3 regions of the Faecalibacterium sp. 9 genome follow, and region 1 is predicted to be linked to each of the others. Evidence: riboswitches for the same ligand, from Rfam matches in the RefSeq annotation. Region 1 holds a riboswitch; each other region holds the start of a gene.
What was found. Region 1 has a riboswitch for thiamine pyrophosphate ahead of thiD (bifunctional hydroxymethylpyrimidine kinase/phosphomethylpyrimidine kinase). Riboswitches for the same ligand answer to the same signal wherever they lie in the genome.

Region 1 (5,507 bases):
GCCATATTGATGGCCAGCGGGCCGGGTGTGGATTCCGACACGGCAATGAAGCTGAGGAATTCGCCTTCCGTCAGCCAGCCGTGTCCTAAGACCGTTTCCCGCACCAGCGAGATCATCCCGTAGCCGCCGCCGAAGGACAGTGCGCCGATCATGAGGAAATTCCAGAAAAGTTCTACATAGATCACGGCTTCTTCTCCCCCTTCCGCAGCTGCTGTACTGCATACACCAGCAGCCCGGCCGCACCGCTGAACAGGATGTAAAAAATGGAAGAGAAGGACACTGCTGCAATGGAACAGCCCACCATCGCTGCCGCAACCGTGGTCAGGATGACAATATTGAAGACGCTGTGTTCCAGCTCCTTCAGCATCTTCAGTCCGGCGGAAAGGATCAGATAGATCACACACACCTGAATGCCGTGGAACGCACTTGCCACCACCGAAAGGCGGAGGAACTGGTCAAAGAACAGCGAGATCAGATAAATGACCGCGAAGGACGGGAGACACACCGCCACCGTGGACGCCGCCGCGCCTGCCGCACCCTCGATCTTGTAACCGATATAGGTGGCACTGTTCACCGCCACCGGGCCGGGCGTAGACTCCGCAATGGCCACCATGTCCAGAAATTCTTCTTTTGTCAACCACTTTTTCTCTTCCACAAATTCATTCTGCAGCAAAGCCACCATGGCATAGCCGCCGCCAAACGTGAACGCTCCAATTTTGAAAAACGTCCAGAAAAGCTCCTTTGTTTTCGACATAGCTTTCTCCTTTCTTGCGCCTTATTATATCATTTTTTGTTTTCATATGATATACTTTAATGGAATATGCTGCTTTCTTTGGAAAAAGCAGAAAAAGGAGTTTAGGATATGAAAACAAAATTTGGTATCGTAGGCTGCGGATTTCTGGGCAACATTGTGGCCGATGCATGGAAGAACGGTCTGCTGCCAGACTACGAGCTGGTGGGCGTGACCAGCCGCACCCGTGCTTCGGCAGAAAAGACTGCCGAAACAGTGGGCTGTGCCGTGTGTGACGATGTGGATGCCCTGCTGGCGCTGGAGCCGGAGTACATCGTGGAGACCGCTTCGGTGGAGGCTGTGCGCGCCATGGCTGTGCCTGTTCTGAAAAAAGGCGTGAATCTGGTCATCATTTCCATTGGCGCGTTCGCGGACCTTGCCTTTTATGAGCAGGTCAAGGCCGCTGCCGCAGAGGGTGATGCCAAGGTGCATCTGGCAAGCGGTGCCATCGGCGGCTTTGATGTACTGCAGACCGTCACCCTGATGGCTCAGGCCCAGCAGCTGGCCGAGACCGCAGGCATCGAGACCCACACCGGCGCAAGGGGCTTCCGCAACACGCCCGTATGGGAGGAGCACCTGCTCACCGATACGGAAAAGACCACTGTGTTCACAGGCAATGCCAAGCAGGCCATTGCCACCTTCCCGCGCCGGGTCAACGTAGCCGTGGCCACCTCTCTGGCCACCACCGGCCCGGAGATCACCGGCGTGACCATGCATTCGGTCCCCGGCTGGGTGGGTGACGATCACCGCATCACTGCCGAGATCGAGGGTGTGAAGGCTGTGGTGGACATCTGCTCTTCCACCAGCGCCATTGCTGGCTGGAGTGTGGTTTCCCTGCTGCGCAATCTCGCTTCCCCTGTGTGTTTCTATTAAAAGGAGGATCTGCACATGTTCCATAAACTGGTAGCTATTGAGCCGGTCAGCCTGATCCCCTCCGCTGAGCAGGAACTGCATCAGTATGCAGAAGAGGTGACCCTGTACCGCGATATCCCGGCGGACGATGATGAGATCGTGCGGCGTATCGGAGATGCCGATGCCGTGCTTCTGAGCTATACCTCCCGCATGGGCAAAAGCGTGATCGAGCGCTGCCCGAATATCCGTTACATCGGCATGTGCTGCAGTCTGTATTCGGAAGAGAGCGCCAACGTAGATATCGCCTATGCCCGCACCTGCAGCATCAAAGTGCTGGGCATCCGGGACTACGGCGACCGCGGCGTTGTGGAGTACGTCCTGCACGAGCTCACCGGCATCCTGCACGGTTTTGGGATGCCCATGCTGCGGGACGAGCCGGTGGAGATCACCGGGCTGAAGGTCGGCATCGTCGGGCTGGGTGTGTCCGGCAAAATGATTGCCGATGCGCTGCAGTTCATGGGTGCCGACATTGCCTATTACAGCCGCACCCGCAAGCCCGATGCCGAAGCCTCCGGCATGGCCTACAAGCCGCTGGCACAGCTGCTGACCGAGAGCGAGGTGGTGTTCACCTGCCTGAACAAAAATGTCCTGCTGCTGGGCAAGGACGAATTTGCGCAGCTGGGCGAGGGAAAGGTGCTGTTCAACACCTCCATCGGCCCGGGCTTTGACTCGGCCGCACTGGAAGATTGGCTCACTCTGCCGGGCACCCATTTCTTCTGCGATACCCGCGCCGCTGCAGGCTCGGTGGGCGAGGGCTTTTTTGAACGCGAGAACGTACACTGCGCCAATGTTTCCGCCGGGCGCACCAAGCAGGCCTTTGTGCTGCTGAGCCAGAAGGTGCTGGCAAACCTCCGCACTGCTCTGGGAGAATGATATAAAAAGGGAACGCTTCCCGGCCGTGAGAAGCGTTCCCTTTTAGGCTTTATTCAAAATTGTTGTGATCTCTTCCAGATTCGCCGCAAATCGGATGCCCCGCTGGCGCTGCGGCGTGGAAAGGCCCTTCTCGATCATTTTGTCCAGCAGTGCCTTCAGGCTGTCGTAGTAGCCGTTCAGATTATAAAGGATGCAGGGCGCATCCAGCTGACCCAGCGAGACCCGGGACATCACTTCTGCAATTTCTTCCAGCGTGCCGGTGCCGCCGGGGAATGCGATAAAGGCATCCCCCAGCTCGATCATCTTCGTCTTGCGCTCAGCCATGTCTCTGGTAATGATCAATTCGGTCAGGCCGTCATGCTGCAGCTCCTGCTGAATAAAAAACTGCGGCTCCACACCGGTCACGGTGCCGCCCGCATCCAGTGCGCTCTGCGCCAGCAGGCCCATCAGACCGCTGCGGGAGCCGCCGTATACAAGGTGATGCCCGTTTGCGCCGATCCAGCTGCCCAGCTCCCGGACAGCTGCTGCCAATGCCGGATCGCTGCCTTCATTTGCCCCAAGATAGACTGTAATGTTCATGGTGTTTCCCCTTTTTGTTTTTTCTCATTTTACCACGTTCGCTACGCTTTGCAAGGCCCGGCACTACTTGCAAATAACGCTGCACTGTGGTATGCTTGTGCACAGAAAAGGGAGCTTGCAAAAGCAGGCTGAGAGTGGGCTGTCTGCCCAGACCTGTGACCTGATTTGGATAATGCCAACGTAGGGAGATACCACTGCTTCAGCATGCGGAAATGTCTCCTTGTGGGCATTTCCGCATTTTGATACAAAGGAAGTTATTGCTATGAAAACCGCATTGACCATTGCCGGCAGCGATTCCAGCGGCGGCGCCGGTATTCAGGCCGATATCAAGACCATGACCGCCAACGGCGTGTATGCCATGAGCGCCATCACCGCCCTGACCGCCCAGAATACCACCGGTGTTACCGGCATTTTTGAAGCCACCCCGGAATTTCTGGCGCAGGAGATCGACGCCATTTTTACCGACATCTACCCGGACGCCGTCAAAATTGGCATGGTGTCCTCGGCTGAGCTGATCGGGGTAATTGCCGAAAAGCTGCACACCTACGGCGCAAAGCATATCGTGGTGGACCCCGTGATGGTAGCCACTTCCGGTTCCAAGCTGCTGCGGGATGACGCCGTGCAGGCACTGACCGAAAAGCTGCTGCCCATGGCAGAGGTCGTCACCCCCAATATCCCGGAGGCCGAGATCCTCTCCGGCATGAAGATCACCGACGCGGCAGGCATGGAAGTTGCCGCACAGCGCATCAGTGAAAAATATCACTGCGCCGTGCTGTGCAAGGGCGGCCACCAGATCAATGATGCCGACGACCTGCTGTGGCGGAACGGCTGCGGCAAGTGGTTCCGGGGCAGACGCATTGACAACCCCAATACGCACGGCACCGGCTGCACCCTGTCCAGCGCCATTGCATCCAATCTGGCAAAGGGCTATGATCTGGATGCTTCTGTGGAGCGGGCAAAAGCCTATATTTCCGGCTGTCTTTCTGCCATGCTGGATCTGGGCCATGGCTCCGGCCCCATGAACCACATGTTTGCACTGAAGGGAGAATTTGTTGGTGAGTGAGCAGTCTTTTGTGCAGCAGCTGGTACAGGAAAGCCTGCCCGTGTGGGAGCAGTGCCTGCATTCGGAATTTCTGGAAAGACTTGCGGACGGCACGCTGGACGAAGCCTGCTTTAAGGGCTACATTGTAGAGGACAGCCTTTACCTGCGGGAATATGCCAAGGTGTTCGCATGGGGCATGACCAAGGCGGCAGATATGCAGACCATCCGCACCTACTATTCCCTGCTGTCCTTCGTAAACGAGAGTGAGGACGCCGAACGCCTGCGCTGCCTGAGGCAGTTCGGGCTGACCGATGAGGGCATCCAGAGCCTGCCGCTGCGGCCGGAGAACCGCGCCTATGTGGACTACATGATCGACACCGCCAGAAACAGCGAGGGCGCTGCCGAGTGCATGATGGCCTGCCTGCCCTGCATGCTGAGCTACAGCTGGATCTTTCAGAAGCTGCTGAAAGAGCATCCCGCTGTGCAGGATGCCCCCTATGGTGCGCTGGTAGCAGACTATGCAGGCAGGGACTACGAGGAAGCCTGCCGCGACTGGGCTGCATTTGCAGAAAAGACCTGTGAGGGCCTGAGCCCGGAGCGCCTTGCCCGCTGCCGCGAGATCTTCCATGCCTGCTCTGTGTATGAGCTGGATTTCTGGGCCATGGCGGCTTTGCCCCGCAGTGACCTGTAATGATTCTGAGCATAAAAATGCACCCGGCGTGTGGGCAGGACCACAGCAGCCGGGTGCATTTTCTTTTACGCAGTCAGGCAGACATTAAAAGTCCGACTTCTCGTGATTTTTCGCAAAAGTCGTCCGTAGTGCAAACCACTGCGGGCTTTTTGTTTTTCTGGGAAAGTGTTAAGAAATTAGAGGAGGCATTTCTTATGAAACCATGCTCTCCGCTTCGCTCTGAGCATAAGCAGAGGAATTTATAATTTTATTTGTGGTCTGGAAACAACCGCGGTTGTTTCCAGACCACTTTTTCACGAGAAAGGCCGTTCCGTTCAATGCATTTTGAGCTCCAAAATTTACAGCAAAAAGCGAAGAGGAAACGACCCTCAGTCATTTCCTCTTCGCAAACGGTAAAGTTATATTCTAAGAATATTCTTACCCTCTTACGGCATCCTTCATGCGCTTGACATAGGCACCGATCTGCTCCGGGGCATCCTTGCCGTACTGCTCCAGCAGCTTGATGACGGCGGAACCCACGATCGCACCATCGGCGATGCCCGCCATCTTTGCCGCCTGCTCCGGCGTGGAGATGCCAAAACCGATGGCACAGGGCACTGCGGTGTTTTCCCGCACCACCT
Region 2 (5,507 bases), on a different contig from region 1:
TTCGGCACCCATGTTGACGGCGCTCATCACCTTCTGCATTTCCACATTGTAGTCCTTGCAGTCGCGGGAAACGCCGAGGTTCACGTTGATCTTGGTGCGCAGCATGGAGCCGACGCCCTCGGGGTTCAGGCACTCGTGGTGCTTGTTGGCGGGGATGGCTACCTTGCCCTCAGCGACCCACTGGCGGATCTCCTCGGTGGTGCGGTATTCCTTTTTTGCCACGATCTCCATCTGCGGCGTGATGATGCCCTTGCGGGCGGCATCCATCTGGGTAGTATAAGTCTGCATACGCTCTGTTCCTCCAAATGACAGTTTATCTCTGAACAGCAGGGTGCTGGTCATACATTGATGCGGGGGAGTCTGCGTGCCGGGAGCTTTCTCCTCGGACACGAATCGGGCCATTCCATCGCCCGCCCTACTGCCTGCGGCAGCAGGGTCCCACCCCAGCGGACGGTCCTCGGAGAAACTCCCGACCCGCAGGCAAGGGTGGCAGGCAAGTAGCCGTCATTCAGAAAAAGCAGAACATTCTGGATGCCGGCACCTGCGCAAAATACGCTTTTCATGTTGGTTTTCTCCATGAATTTTATAACGCGGCCCAAGGTGGTGCCCCCGGTTTGCCGCGGGATCGGTCAGATGATCTGCTCGGAAAGCGCCTTCAGCTCCCGGCACTCGGTCTCGATGTCATCTGCTGCAAAGATGGCGCTCACAAGGGCCACACCGTCCACGCCGGTGCCCTTGAGCTGCAGGATGTTCTCCTTGTGGATGCCGCCGATGGCCACCACCGGGATGTCCACGGCGTCACAGATTGCCTTCAGGGTCTCGTGGGGCAGAACGTCCACATCGGTCTTGGTATGAGTGGCAAAGGCCGCACCCACACCAAGGCAGTCTGCGCCATGCTTCACAGCTTCCTGCGCTTCCTCCACGCTGTGGACGGAAACGCCGATCATCATTCCCTCGCCCACACGGGCGCGCACCTGCGCTGCGGCCATATCCTCCTGCCCCACATGCACGCCCTCGGCGTGGCAGCGGATGGCAATGTCCACGTTGTCGTTCACAAAGAACGGCACGCCGTAGCGCTGGCACAGAGCATGGATCTCCACAGCCTCTTTCAGAAAAGCTTCGTCGTCCAGCTCTTTTTCACGCAGCTGCACACAGGTGACACCGCCCTTCAGGGCGCTTTCCACCTGCTCATAGAGGGACTGTTTTCCCACCCATGCGCGGTCGGTGACGGCATACAGAAGCATGTTCTGCTTATCGCACTTCATAGTTTGCTCCTTCTTCCAGCTGTTCCGGGGTCATATTATAAATGGCATCGATGATGTAGCTGCGGTAGGTGGCGTTGCCGTCCTGCGGGGTGAGCCGCTTGTGGGCGATCTCGCCCGCAAGGCCCATGGCGCACACTGCGGCTGCAGCAGCTTCCAGCGGATGGCCGGGGTTGGCGGTAACAAAAGCCGCCGTGAGGGCCGAGAGCTGGCATCCGGTGCCGGTGATGCTGCTCATCATGGGATTGCCGTTGCGGATGACATAGGCTTTTTGCGCATCGGCCACGATGTCGATGGCACCGGTGATGGCAATGACGGCACCGGTCTGAGCCGCAAACTTTTTGGCAAAGGCCACGGCAGAATCCAGATTTTCCTCAGTGACTTTATCAGCCACATCGGCGTCCACGCCCTTGGTTGTGCCCGCGCCGGAGGCCAGCGTTTTGATCTCCGAGATATTGCCGCGGATCACCGCGAACTTCACATCCCGGAGCAGACGGTAGGCCGTATCTGTACGCAGGCGGGATGCACCCGCACCCACCGGGTCCAGCACCACAGGATGGCCCAGCGCGTTAGCCTTTTTGCCCGCCAGCAGCATGCTGGTGATGGTGCGGCTGTTCAGGGTGCCGATGTTGATGTTCAGTCCGCCGCAGATGGTGGTGATGTCCTCCACCTCGGCAGCATCGTCAGCCATGATGGGCGAAGCACCGCAGGCCAGCACCATGTTGGCGCAGTCGTTCACGGTGACGTAGTTGGTAATGTTATGGATGAGCGGGCAGGTGCGGCGCAGGTTCTCGAATTCTGTTTTGAACATTCGGGTGCCCCTCCGTCAGGAAAGACTGTTCTGCATGGAGTGCAGTACGCCGGAGCGCTGCAGGCTGTACACCAGCACGCCCGCAATGATGGAACCCACAGCAGTGGAGATGAGGAAGGGCACGATGTAGGCATAGAACGCGATATCACCGGCGCTCTTGCCCATCAGGAAGATGGCCACCGGGTAGGCGCACAGACCGCCCAGAATGCTGGTACCGAACACCTCGCCCACCATGGTGGCAAAGATGTTCTTGGTCTTAGCGTACACAAGGCCGCACAGCAGGGCACCGAACATGCTGCCGGGGAAGGCCATCAGGCTGCCCAGACCCAGCAGGTTGCGCAGCAGGGAGGCCACAAAGGCCACGCCCACGCCCCACCACGGGCCAAGCAGCACGGCGCAGGTCACGTTGACCATGTGCTGGATGGGTGCGCATTTGCTGCCAAACATGGGGAAGCTGAACACGCTGCCCACCACGCACAAAGCACACAGCATACCGGCCAGCGCCAGCTTTTTCACAGAGAGATTTTTCATAAGGTAAGGCTCCTTTCTCCTGCGGGAGCAGCAAAACCGTACAGCGCCCCCGCAAACAGCCCGTACCGGACGGCACAGGCAAGATCTACAAGCGGTCGAGACTTTCTGGTCTCCTCTCACGCCGGAACACGGCTTCCCATCGCTGACGATTCACGGCACTCAGGGCGCTCCCCCTCAGTCCGCTGCGGCAGTCCCCCCGCAGAAAGGTACAAGGCATCCTCCTCAGAACAGTAAAATAAGCTACAACAAAAAACAGGAGACCCCCTTCTGCGGGGCCTCCTGCAAAAAATCATATGGATGACTTCCTACGGCGGCATTATCCGCATCAGGTAAAAGGGTCGAAGTTCGGATACTTCCTCTCAGCCCGCTGTCACGAGCTCCCCTGTATTTGATTGTGACTGTATTCTACACCCTTTGCACCAAAATTGCAAGAGGGAGGGGAATGATCGTGAATGCGGAGCGCATTTTTGATCGTTATGCCGCCGGATAGTTCACGCCTTTACAGACCAAACCCGCCGTGCAGGGGTCTGCGCAGCGGGTCTGGCTATGAGGAGAATATTATGAAAAAGCAGAGAAAGTCGGTTTAACCCATGGTCACCCGCACCTGCACTGTAGTCCCGGCAGCAGCCAGCGGCAGCACATTGCCCGCGAGGGCTTTGCCGTCCACCGTGATGCTCTGCACACCGTGCTGCACGGCGGCGGTGTTGTCCACTGCAATGTGATACACTGCGCCCCGGTAGCGGCGGGTGACGGTGTAGCCGGTCAGGGTGTGGGGGATGCAGGGGTCTACCCGCAGGCCGTCCAGCGTGGGCTGGATGCCCAAAATGTACTGGCTCACATTGACGAAAGTCCATGCGGCCGTGCCGGTCAGCCAGCTGTTTTTCGCCTCGCCGAAGGTGGGTGCATCCCTGCCCGCCACCATCTGGCTGTAGACGTAGGGTTCGGTGCGGTGGATCTCGGAAATATCCTCGATGTAGGCCGGGCAGGTCTTGCGATACACCTCAAAGGCCCGGTCGCCGTGGCCCAGCACGGTTTCAGCGCAGCTGATCCACGGATTGTTGTGGCAGAAGATGCCTGCGTTCTCCTTGTATCCCGGCGGATAGCTGGAAATTTCGCCCAGATTCAGCTGGTAGCTGGTGTAGGCGGGCTGGTGCAGCACCACGCCGTATGGGGTGTCCAGCCGCTCCTCCACGCTCCGGAGCGCCTGCGCGGCCTGCCCGGTCTCCCTGCCGATGCCTGCCATGACGCACATGCCCTGCGGCTCAATGAAGATCTGTCCCTCGGTGCACTCCCTGCTGCCCACAGGGTTGCCGAAAGCATCGTAGGCACGCCGGAACCATGCGCCGTCCCAGCCTGCGGTCAGGGCCGCCTGCTCCACGGCGTCGATGCTCCGGCGGGCAGCTGCGGCCTCATCGGCAAGCTGCAGGCGGTCGCACAGCTCTGCATACTCGCGCCCGTACTTGACGAACATGCCCGCAATGAACACGCTCTCGGCCACCGGGCCCTCGCTGGGACCGGTGATCTGGAAGCTCTCGCCCGGGTGCTCCGAGAAGCAGTTCAGGTTCAGGCAGTCGTTCCAGTCCGCACGGCCAATAAGCGGCAGGCCGTGGGGGCCAAGATGGGTGCAGGTAAAGCGAAAGCTGCGGCGCAGGTGCTCCATAAGCGGCTGTGCCTTGCGCTCGTCGTTCTCAAAGGGCACCTGTTCTTCCAGAATGGACCAGTCGCCTGTCTCCCGCAGATAGGCGGCGGTGGCGGCAATGAGCCACAGCGGGTCATCGTTGAAGCCGGTGCCCACATCCCGGTTGCCCTTTTTGGTCAGGGGCTGATACTGATGGTAGGCGCTGCCGTCCTCGAACTGGGTGGCGGCAATGTCCAGAATGCGCTCCCGCGCCCGGGCGGGGACGATGTGCACAAAGCCAAGCAGGTCCTGACAGCTGTCCCGGAAGCCCATGCCGCGGCCGGTGCCGCTCTCGTAGTAGCTGGCAGAGCGGCTCATGTTGAAGGTGACCATGCACTGGTACTGATGCCAGAGGTTCACCATGCGGTCCAGCTTTTCCTCGCCGGACTGCAGCCGGTAGCCGGACAGCAGGCTCTCCCAGTGGTCGGCCAGCGCGGCGCGGGCAGCATCCACCTGTGCATCGTCGGCGTAACGGGCCATCATGGCGTGGGCGCGGGTCTTATTGATGACGCCGGGGGCGGTGAATTTTTCCTCCTGCGGATTCTCGATGTAGCCCAGACCGAAGAGGATCTTCTTTTCCTCCCCGGGGGCAAGGGTGACATGGATGTGCAATGCACCCACCGGTGCCCAGCCGTGGGCGATGCTGCCGCTGCAGTGCCCGGCACGGACGGCCTGCGGGTCTGCCGGGCCGCCATACACACCGCAAAAAGCATCCCGGGCGGTGTCAAAGCTGGTGACGGGGGTGTTGGACCAGAACACCGCATAGTGGTCGCGGCGCTCCCGGTACTCGGTCTTGTGGTAGATGGCACACGGCTCCACCTCCACCTCGCCGGTGGAGAAGTTGCGCTGGAAGTTGGTGCTGTCGTCTACAGCGTCCCACAGGCAGAACTCCACATAGCTGAACACGTCCAGCTCCCGGGAACGATCGCTGCGGTTGGTCAGGGTCAGGCGGTCCAGCTCACAGGCATCGCCCTTGGGCACGAACAGCTCCTGCGCGGCGCAGATGCCGTCCTTTTCGCCCTCCAGAATGGTGTAGCCCAACCCGTGGCGGCAGCTGTAGCGGTCCAGCGGCGTCTTGGTGGGCTGCCAGCCGGGGTTCCAGACCGTGCCGCCATCCTTGATGTAGATGTGGTGGCCGTCCATGTCCAGCGGAGAGCTGTTGTAGCGGTAGCGGGTCAGGCGGCGCAGCCGGGCGTCCCGGTAAAAGCTGTAGCCGCCCGCCGTG
Region 3 (5,507 bases), on a different contig from region 1:
TGTCCTGCTGCATGGCCACACCCACATTCCGGCGTGGACAGAGTTCGGCGAAGGCAATCTCTACCTGAACCCCGGTTCTGTGAGCATCCCGAAGGAGGGGAGTGCACATAGCTATATGACACTGGAAGGGGAGACTTTCCTTTGGAAAACGCTGGAAGGCGAAGTGTACTGGGAGCTGGAGCTGTGATGGGGGCAATGGAGCTGGAAGAGAAAACGGTTCAGATCCGGGATGATTTCGACCCGGACAAAATTCTGGCAAGCGGCCAGTGCTTTCGCCCCCGGAAGCAGGCGGAGGGCTGGTATCGGTTTGTTTCCGGGAGACAGCTGCTTTACCTCAGACCACTGTGCAGCGGAACCTACACGGTGCGGTGTGAGCCGGGCGCATGGGAAACCTTCTGGCACGGTTACTTCGACCTTGGCCGCAGCTATGCCGCCCTGCGCGGAAAGCTGGACAGCCGGGACGACTTTCTGCAGCGTGCCATGGAATATGGCCGGGGCATCCGGGTGCTGCGTCAGGATGAGTGGGAGATGCTGGTCAGCTTCATCATCTCGCAGCGAAAGAGCATCCCGGCTATCCGCAGGGCGGTAGAGCTGCTTTCGGAGCGGTTTGGCGAGCGGCTGGGCAGCGATAGCGAAGGGCCGGTGTATGCGTTCCCGACAGCAGAAGCGCTCTGCTGTGCTGGGGAGCAGGCGCTGCAGGAGTGCGGTCTTGGCTACCGCACCCGCTACGTGCTGCATGCGGCGCAGCAGGCGGCAGAGGGCACACTGGACCTGAAGAAGCTGGCTTCCCTGCCCGATGAAGCACTTTTTGCCCGTTTGATGGAACTGGACGGTGTGGGCAAAAAGGTGGCAAACTGCGTGTGTCTGTTCGGCTATGGCCGTGTGGGCCGTGTGCCGGTGGATGTCTGGATCGAACGGCTCATCCGGGACGAGTTTGCCGGGCAGGACCCGTTCCCGCAGTTCGGGCCGGAAGCAGGCATCGTGCAGCAGTACCTGTTCTTTTATAAAAGAAGCGTGGGATAAGAACCGCGGAGCCGCAGGCAGGAGCGTAGGATCATCCGCTAAGCAAAAAAGGCAACGGCTTCCTCTGTTTGAGGAAAACCGCTGCCTTTTTATCATTTTACCGCCTGCTTTAACCGTTCCAGATCTTCTGCATCCGGGTGAGAAAGGGCGTTGTCAAAATTCTCGATCAGCGCATCCAGATTGGGCAGATGGATCGGCTGCTTTTTCATGCCCTCATACCGCTGGCGTACCGAAAGCGGCATCTTGCCCTGACACATATAACGGCCGAAGACCGTGTTGCTCCTGTCCAGCGAACGCTCCACCTTTTTCAGGATCTTGTTGAAATACTCCTCACTGCCGCCAAAGCCGGCGGTGCCAAAAAGGAAGATACTTTTGCCGTGCAGCTGCTTCAAAAAGTCCAAAGTGCTTTCGTCGGCGTTTCCCTTGTCTGTCCAGAAGCCCACATAGAGGTCGTCCGCTTCCATGGCAGCAGGGTCCGGGGTGCCAAAATAGCAGCAGTTTTCCTGTGGCAGACAGGCGTGCAGCGTGTCTGCCAATAATTTTGTGTTGCCTGTTTTACTGCTGAATACGATCGCGTAGCTCATAGTTTCTCCTTTGGTCGGTAACAACAAAAAACACCACACGTTTCCGTGCGGTGCTTTTCCTTCTGGTGGAGAATACCGGGATCGAACCGGTGACCTCTTGCATGCCATGCAAGCGCTCTCCCAGCTGAGCTAATCCCCCAGATGTTTGTGCCGTGCCTGACGACAGGAGTAATTATACCAGCGCTTTGCCGGATTGTCAACAGCTTTTTTGGGATTTTCTGCAAAAAAATTCCCGCCGGGGAAATGCCCTTCCCGGCGGGAAAAATGACTGCGAAAAAACTTACGCTCTTGCGTTCTGCGGGTCGAAGATCTGCGGTGCGACACGGATCAGGATCACCACAAGGACCGTGGTCAGAATGGCTTCGGGCAGCATGTAAGTGGCGTTGTACAAGGCGCTGTACAGCCAGCACAGACCGTCCACGCTCATGCTGGAGATCCCGGGAAAGCCGATCTCAGTCATCCAGCTGAAAGCGTAGTCGTAGTCCTTCCAGACGATGTAACCGGACAGAAAGCTGCACAAAAAGCGCAGCAGGCACACCACAAAGGCGCTGACACCGACACCCACGGTGCGGTTGTGGAAAGGCTTTGCGATCAGGCAGGCAAAGCCCAGCACCGTGAAGGCCAGAAGGTAGTCCAGCAGCACGCAGCCCACCTGTGCCGTGAGGGTCTGGCAGTATGCCAGATTGCCAAGGCCCTGCACAAGCTGGATCAGGCTGTTGACGAAAGCGGTCATGATGCCCCACTTTGCGCCGTGGCGGTAGCTCATTACCAGAATGGGCACCATGCTGAACAGGGTGATGGAACCGCCGTGGGGCATGAGCGGGATCTGGATCATGCTCAAAACGGTGGACAGGGCGATCATCAGCGCACCCTCCACCAGAATGCGGGTTTTGGAATAGGTTTTGGTCATAGGGATTCCTCTTCTCAGAACGATAGTACACAAAAACAAAATGCGCCCGCTTTCCAGCAGGCGCACGGGGTTTGTGAAAGAACGGACAGTTCTGCAAACTCCCACGCCGGCATTGTCCGGTCAGGTAAAAGGGTACTCCGCAAAACGCAGATCTCAGCCTTTCGGCACCCCTGTTTTTATGTCCATGCAAAAGTATAGCGCGTCCGGCGCAAAAGTCAAGCCCCGGCGGAACATATCTGCCTCGGCCTGTGCATAGGCTGTACCATAAGTTCACAATGGGAGGAGTCTGGATATGAAGGGAGACCCCGAACAGAGGGCGGTACAGCTGGGCGAATATATCGCGGCCAACCGGGCCACAGTGCGTGCGGCGGCAGCGGTGTTCGGGTGCAGCAAGTCCACCGTGCACAAGGATGTTGCGGTGCGGCTGCGGACGCTGCAGCCGGAGCTGTTCCGGCAGGTGCGGGCGGTTCTGGCCTGCAATAAGGCAGAGCGGCATCTGCGCGGCGGTGCGGCCACCCGGCGCAAATACAGCCGCAGATAAAAGACGGCACACTTCCGAACAAAACGGAAGCTGTGCCGCCTTTTTTAGGTTCAGTCCCGGGTGCGGAACTGGCTCAGTGCGCCCTTTTCCAGCCGACTGACCTGTGCCTGACTGATGCCGATCTCCTGCGCCACCTCCATCTGGGTCTTGCCCTGCAGGTAGCGCAGCTCCATGATCTTTTTCTCCCGCGGGGTCAGCCCGGCCACCGTCTGGCGGAACTGCAGCCCGCTGATCCAGCTGTCCTCGCCGTCCGGGTCCCGCACCTGATCGATCACATACATGGCATCGCCGCCGTCGGTGTACACCGGCTCATCCAGACTGATGGGCTCCACCACCGATTCCAGCGCCGCCGTTACTTCCCGGCGGGTGAGCCCGGCGCTCTGGGCAATCTCGTCCATGGTCGGCTCGCGGCCAAGCTGCTTTTCCAGCGTCTCGCGGCTCTGCATGGCCCGGTAGGCGGTATCCCGCAGGCTGCGGCTCACCCGCAGGGCATTGTTGTCCCGCAGAAAGCGCCGGATCTCGCCAATGATCATGGGCACGCCGTAGGTGGAGAAGCGCACCGGCTGGGCGGGGTCAAAATGATCGATGGCCTTGATAAGCCCGATGCACCCCACCTGAAACAGATCGTCCAGATTTTCGCCGCGCTGGGCGAACCGCTGCACCACGCTGAGCACCAGCCGCAGATTGCCCTCCACCATCCGCTCCCGTGCGGCGGCATCGCCGGTGCGCACCCGGGCCAGAAGCTCCCGCTTTTCGGCCTCGGTCAGCACAGGCAACTGGGCCGTGTTCATGCCGCACAGCTCCACTTTGTTGTACATCCAAACGCCCCCGGTCTGTTTTTGTTCTCACCGGGAGTATGGGATGTGCAGCGGCATCGTATGCGTGGAAAAAACTGTGCGCTTTCCCGTTTGGCAGGAAAGCGCGGCAAAATATTGTTTTTTGTGCGGATTTATGATATGCTGTATTTGCGGCGGCAACGCCGCCATCAGGCGCTGTGCCCACAAACGCAGAACGGGTTGCGGCACCCAGCATCCGCTTCGTGTCTTGAGCGGCACTCGCGTCTTGCTGGCCGCGGCCCCAACCTCGCCTCCCTGTTTCCGCCATAGGCGGCGGTCGGCTCCGTTGCAGCTGCTCCTTACCGGTACTTGGGTGCCGGCTAAAGACGATTTTTTCTTGAAAATCTCGTTCTCCCCGGATGCCCAAGGGCGGAAAGGGGGGATGCACCATGACGTTTGAACAGGTCGTGCTTCTGCTCACGCTTCTCGGCGGAGCGATCTACGTTACGTTTGAAATTACATGGACTGTTTCTCACAGTGATGACAAAAAGAAAAAATGACCGCCTTCAGACTCCCAAACCTGAGCGGTCATCTTTTCTTGACTTAATCCGGTAAGGAACTAGCCGTTTGCAGGGCCAGCGCCTTTTGTAGTTTTATTATATGCGAATCAGCGCGGATTGTCAAGCCCGGCGGGCGGCAGTTCGCGTTTTTCCACTTCATTCGCTTTCCAGCTGGGCCTTTAATGTATGGATGATCCGCTTTTCCAGCCGGGAGATATAGCTCTGGCTGATGCCAAGGGCATCGGCGGCTTCCTTCTGGGTACGCTCCACGCCGTCGGCAAGGCCGAAGCGCAGCTCCATGATCTGCCGCTCCCGTGGGGACAGGCTGTCCACGGCACGGCGCAGAATGGCACGCTCGGCGTCCTGTTCCAGCCGCTGGCTGATCTGATCCTCGTCGCTGCCAAGAATGTCCGAGAGCAGCAGCTCGTTGCCGTCGCCGTCCACGTTGAGCGGCTCGTCGATGCTGGCCTCCTGCCGGCGGTTGGAGCTTTTGCGTAAGTACATCAGGATCTCGTTGCCGATGCAGCGGCTGGCGTAGGTGGCCAGCTTGATGCTGCGCTCCGGGGTGAAGGTGTTCACGGCCTTGATGAGCCCGATGGTGCCAATGCTGATCATATCCTCGGCGGGAACCCCGCTGTTTTCGTACTTTTTGGCAAGGTATACCACCAGCCGCAGGTTGTGGGTGATCAGGTCGTCCCGGGCGCAGGCGTCTCCCTCCGCCATGCGGGCCAGAAGGGCTTTTTCCTGCTCCGGGGTCAGGGGCGGCGGCAGACTGGGCGCGCCCGCCAGATAATGGGCACCGCCGCAGTATCGCAGCCGTGCAAGAAGCCGCTGCCAGAACAGCCGGAATGCAGAAATACCATGGAACATGAGATCTCCTCCTGTACATCTATAATATAAGCATCAGCGGATGCCCAGCTGCCCGGCCAGCTCACTGTCAAGCAGTGCGGTCCAGTGCTCCGGGGGCGTTTCCGGGTGGCAGAACGCAGCCAGAAAGCCCTGTACCCGGCGGCTGCCCACGCGCAGGGCTTTGGCTGGGACCGCAGGCAGCACACAGTGTCCGGCAATGGTGGTGCAGGGCACCAGCCGCACCCCCAGCTCCGGCGGCGGTGC

Region 2: linked by a shared signal. The riboswitch ahead of thiW (energy coupling factor transporter S component ThiW) and the one ahead of thiD (bifunctional hydroxymethylpyrimidine kinase/phosphomethylpyrimidine kinase) in region 1 are both predicted to bind thiamine pyrophosphate.
Region 3: linked by a shared signal. The riboswitch ahead of ACKXF9_RS07985 (energy-coupled thiamine transporter ThiT) and the one ahead of thiD (bifunctional hydroxymethylpyrimidine kinase/phosphomethylpyrimidine kinase) in region 1 are both predicted to bind thiamine pyrophosphate.

What each region holds. Positions count from the first base shown of each region.
Region 1 is NZ_JBLWGB010000002.1:643,436-648,942, forward strand. Features, by position in the region: gene ACKXF9_RS11940 (chromate transporter) at 1-185, opposite strand, end outside; gene ACKXF9_RS11945 (chromate transporter) at 182-754, opposite strand; gene ACKXF9_RS11950 (aspartate dehydrogenase domain-containing protein) at 863-1,663, shown strand; gene ACKXF9_RS11955 (NAD(P)-dependent oxidoreductase) at 1,679-2,575, shown strand; gene ACKXF9_RS11960 (TIGR00730 family Rossman fold protein) at 2,618-3,154, opposite strand; TPP riboswitch at 3,252-3,354, shown strand; gene thiD (bifunctional hydroxymethylpyrimidine kinase/phosphomethylpyrimidine kinase) at 3,417-4,217, shown strand; gene ACKXF9_RS11970 (TENA/THI-4 family protein) at 4,210-4,887, shown strand; gene trpA (tryptophan synthase subunit alpha) at 5,305-5,507, opposite strand, start outside.
Region 2 is NZ_JBLWGB010000001.1:1,166,790-1,172,296, reverse strand. Features, by position in the region: gene thiC (phosphomethylpyrimidine synthase ThiC) at 1-288, opposite strand, end outside; gene thiE (thiamine phosphate synthase) at 630-1,265, opposite strand; gene thiM (hydroxyethylthiazole kinase) at 1,252-2,073, opposite strand; gene thiW (energy coupling factor transporter S component ThiW) at 2,089-2,604, opposite strand; TPP riboswitch at 2,890-2,998, opposite strand; gene ACKXF9_RS05530 (GH36-type glycosyl hydrolase domain-containing protein) at 3,188-5,507, opposite strand, start outside.
Region 3 is NZ_JBLWGB010000001.1:1,655,477-1,660,983, forward strand. Features, by position in the region: gene yfcE (phosphodiesterase) at 1-187, shown strand, start outside; gene ACKXF9_RS07970 (DNA-3-methyladenine glycosylase family protein) at 187-1,023, shown strand; gene bilS (flavodoxin family protein BilS) at 1,116-1,607, opposite strand; tRNA gene ACKXF9_RS07980 (tRNA-Ala) at 1,671-1,746, opposite strand; gene ACKXF9_RS07985 (energy-coupled thiamine transporter ThiT) at 1,888-2,517, opposite strand; TPP riboswitch at 2,600-2,699, opposite strand; gene ACKXF9_RS07990 (sporulation transcriptional regulator SpoIIID) at 2,810-3,058, shown strand; gene sigG (RNA polymerase sporulation sigma factor SigG) at 3,109-3,876, opposite strand; gene sigK (RNA polymerase sporulation sigma factor SigK) at 4,551-5,264, opposite strand; gene ACKXF9_RS08005 (sigma-E processing peptidase SpoIIGA) at 5,298-5,507, opposite strand, start outside.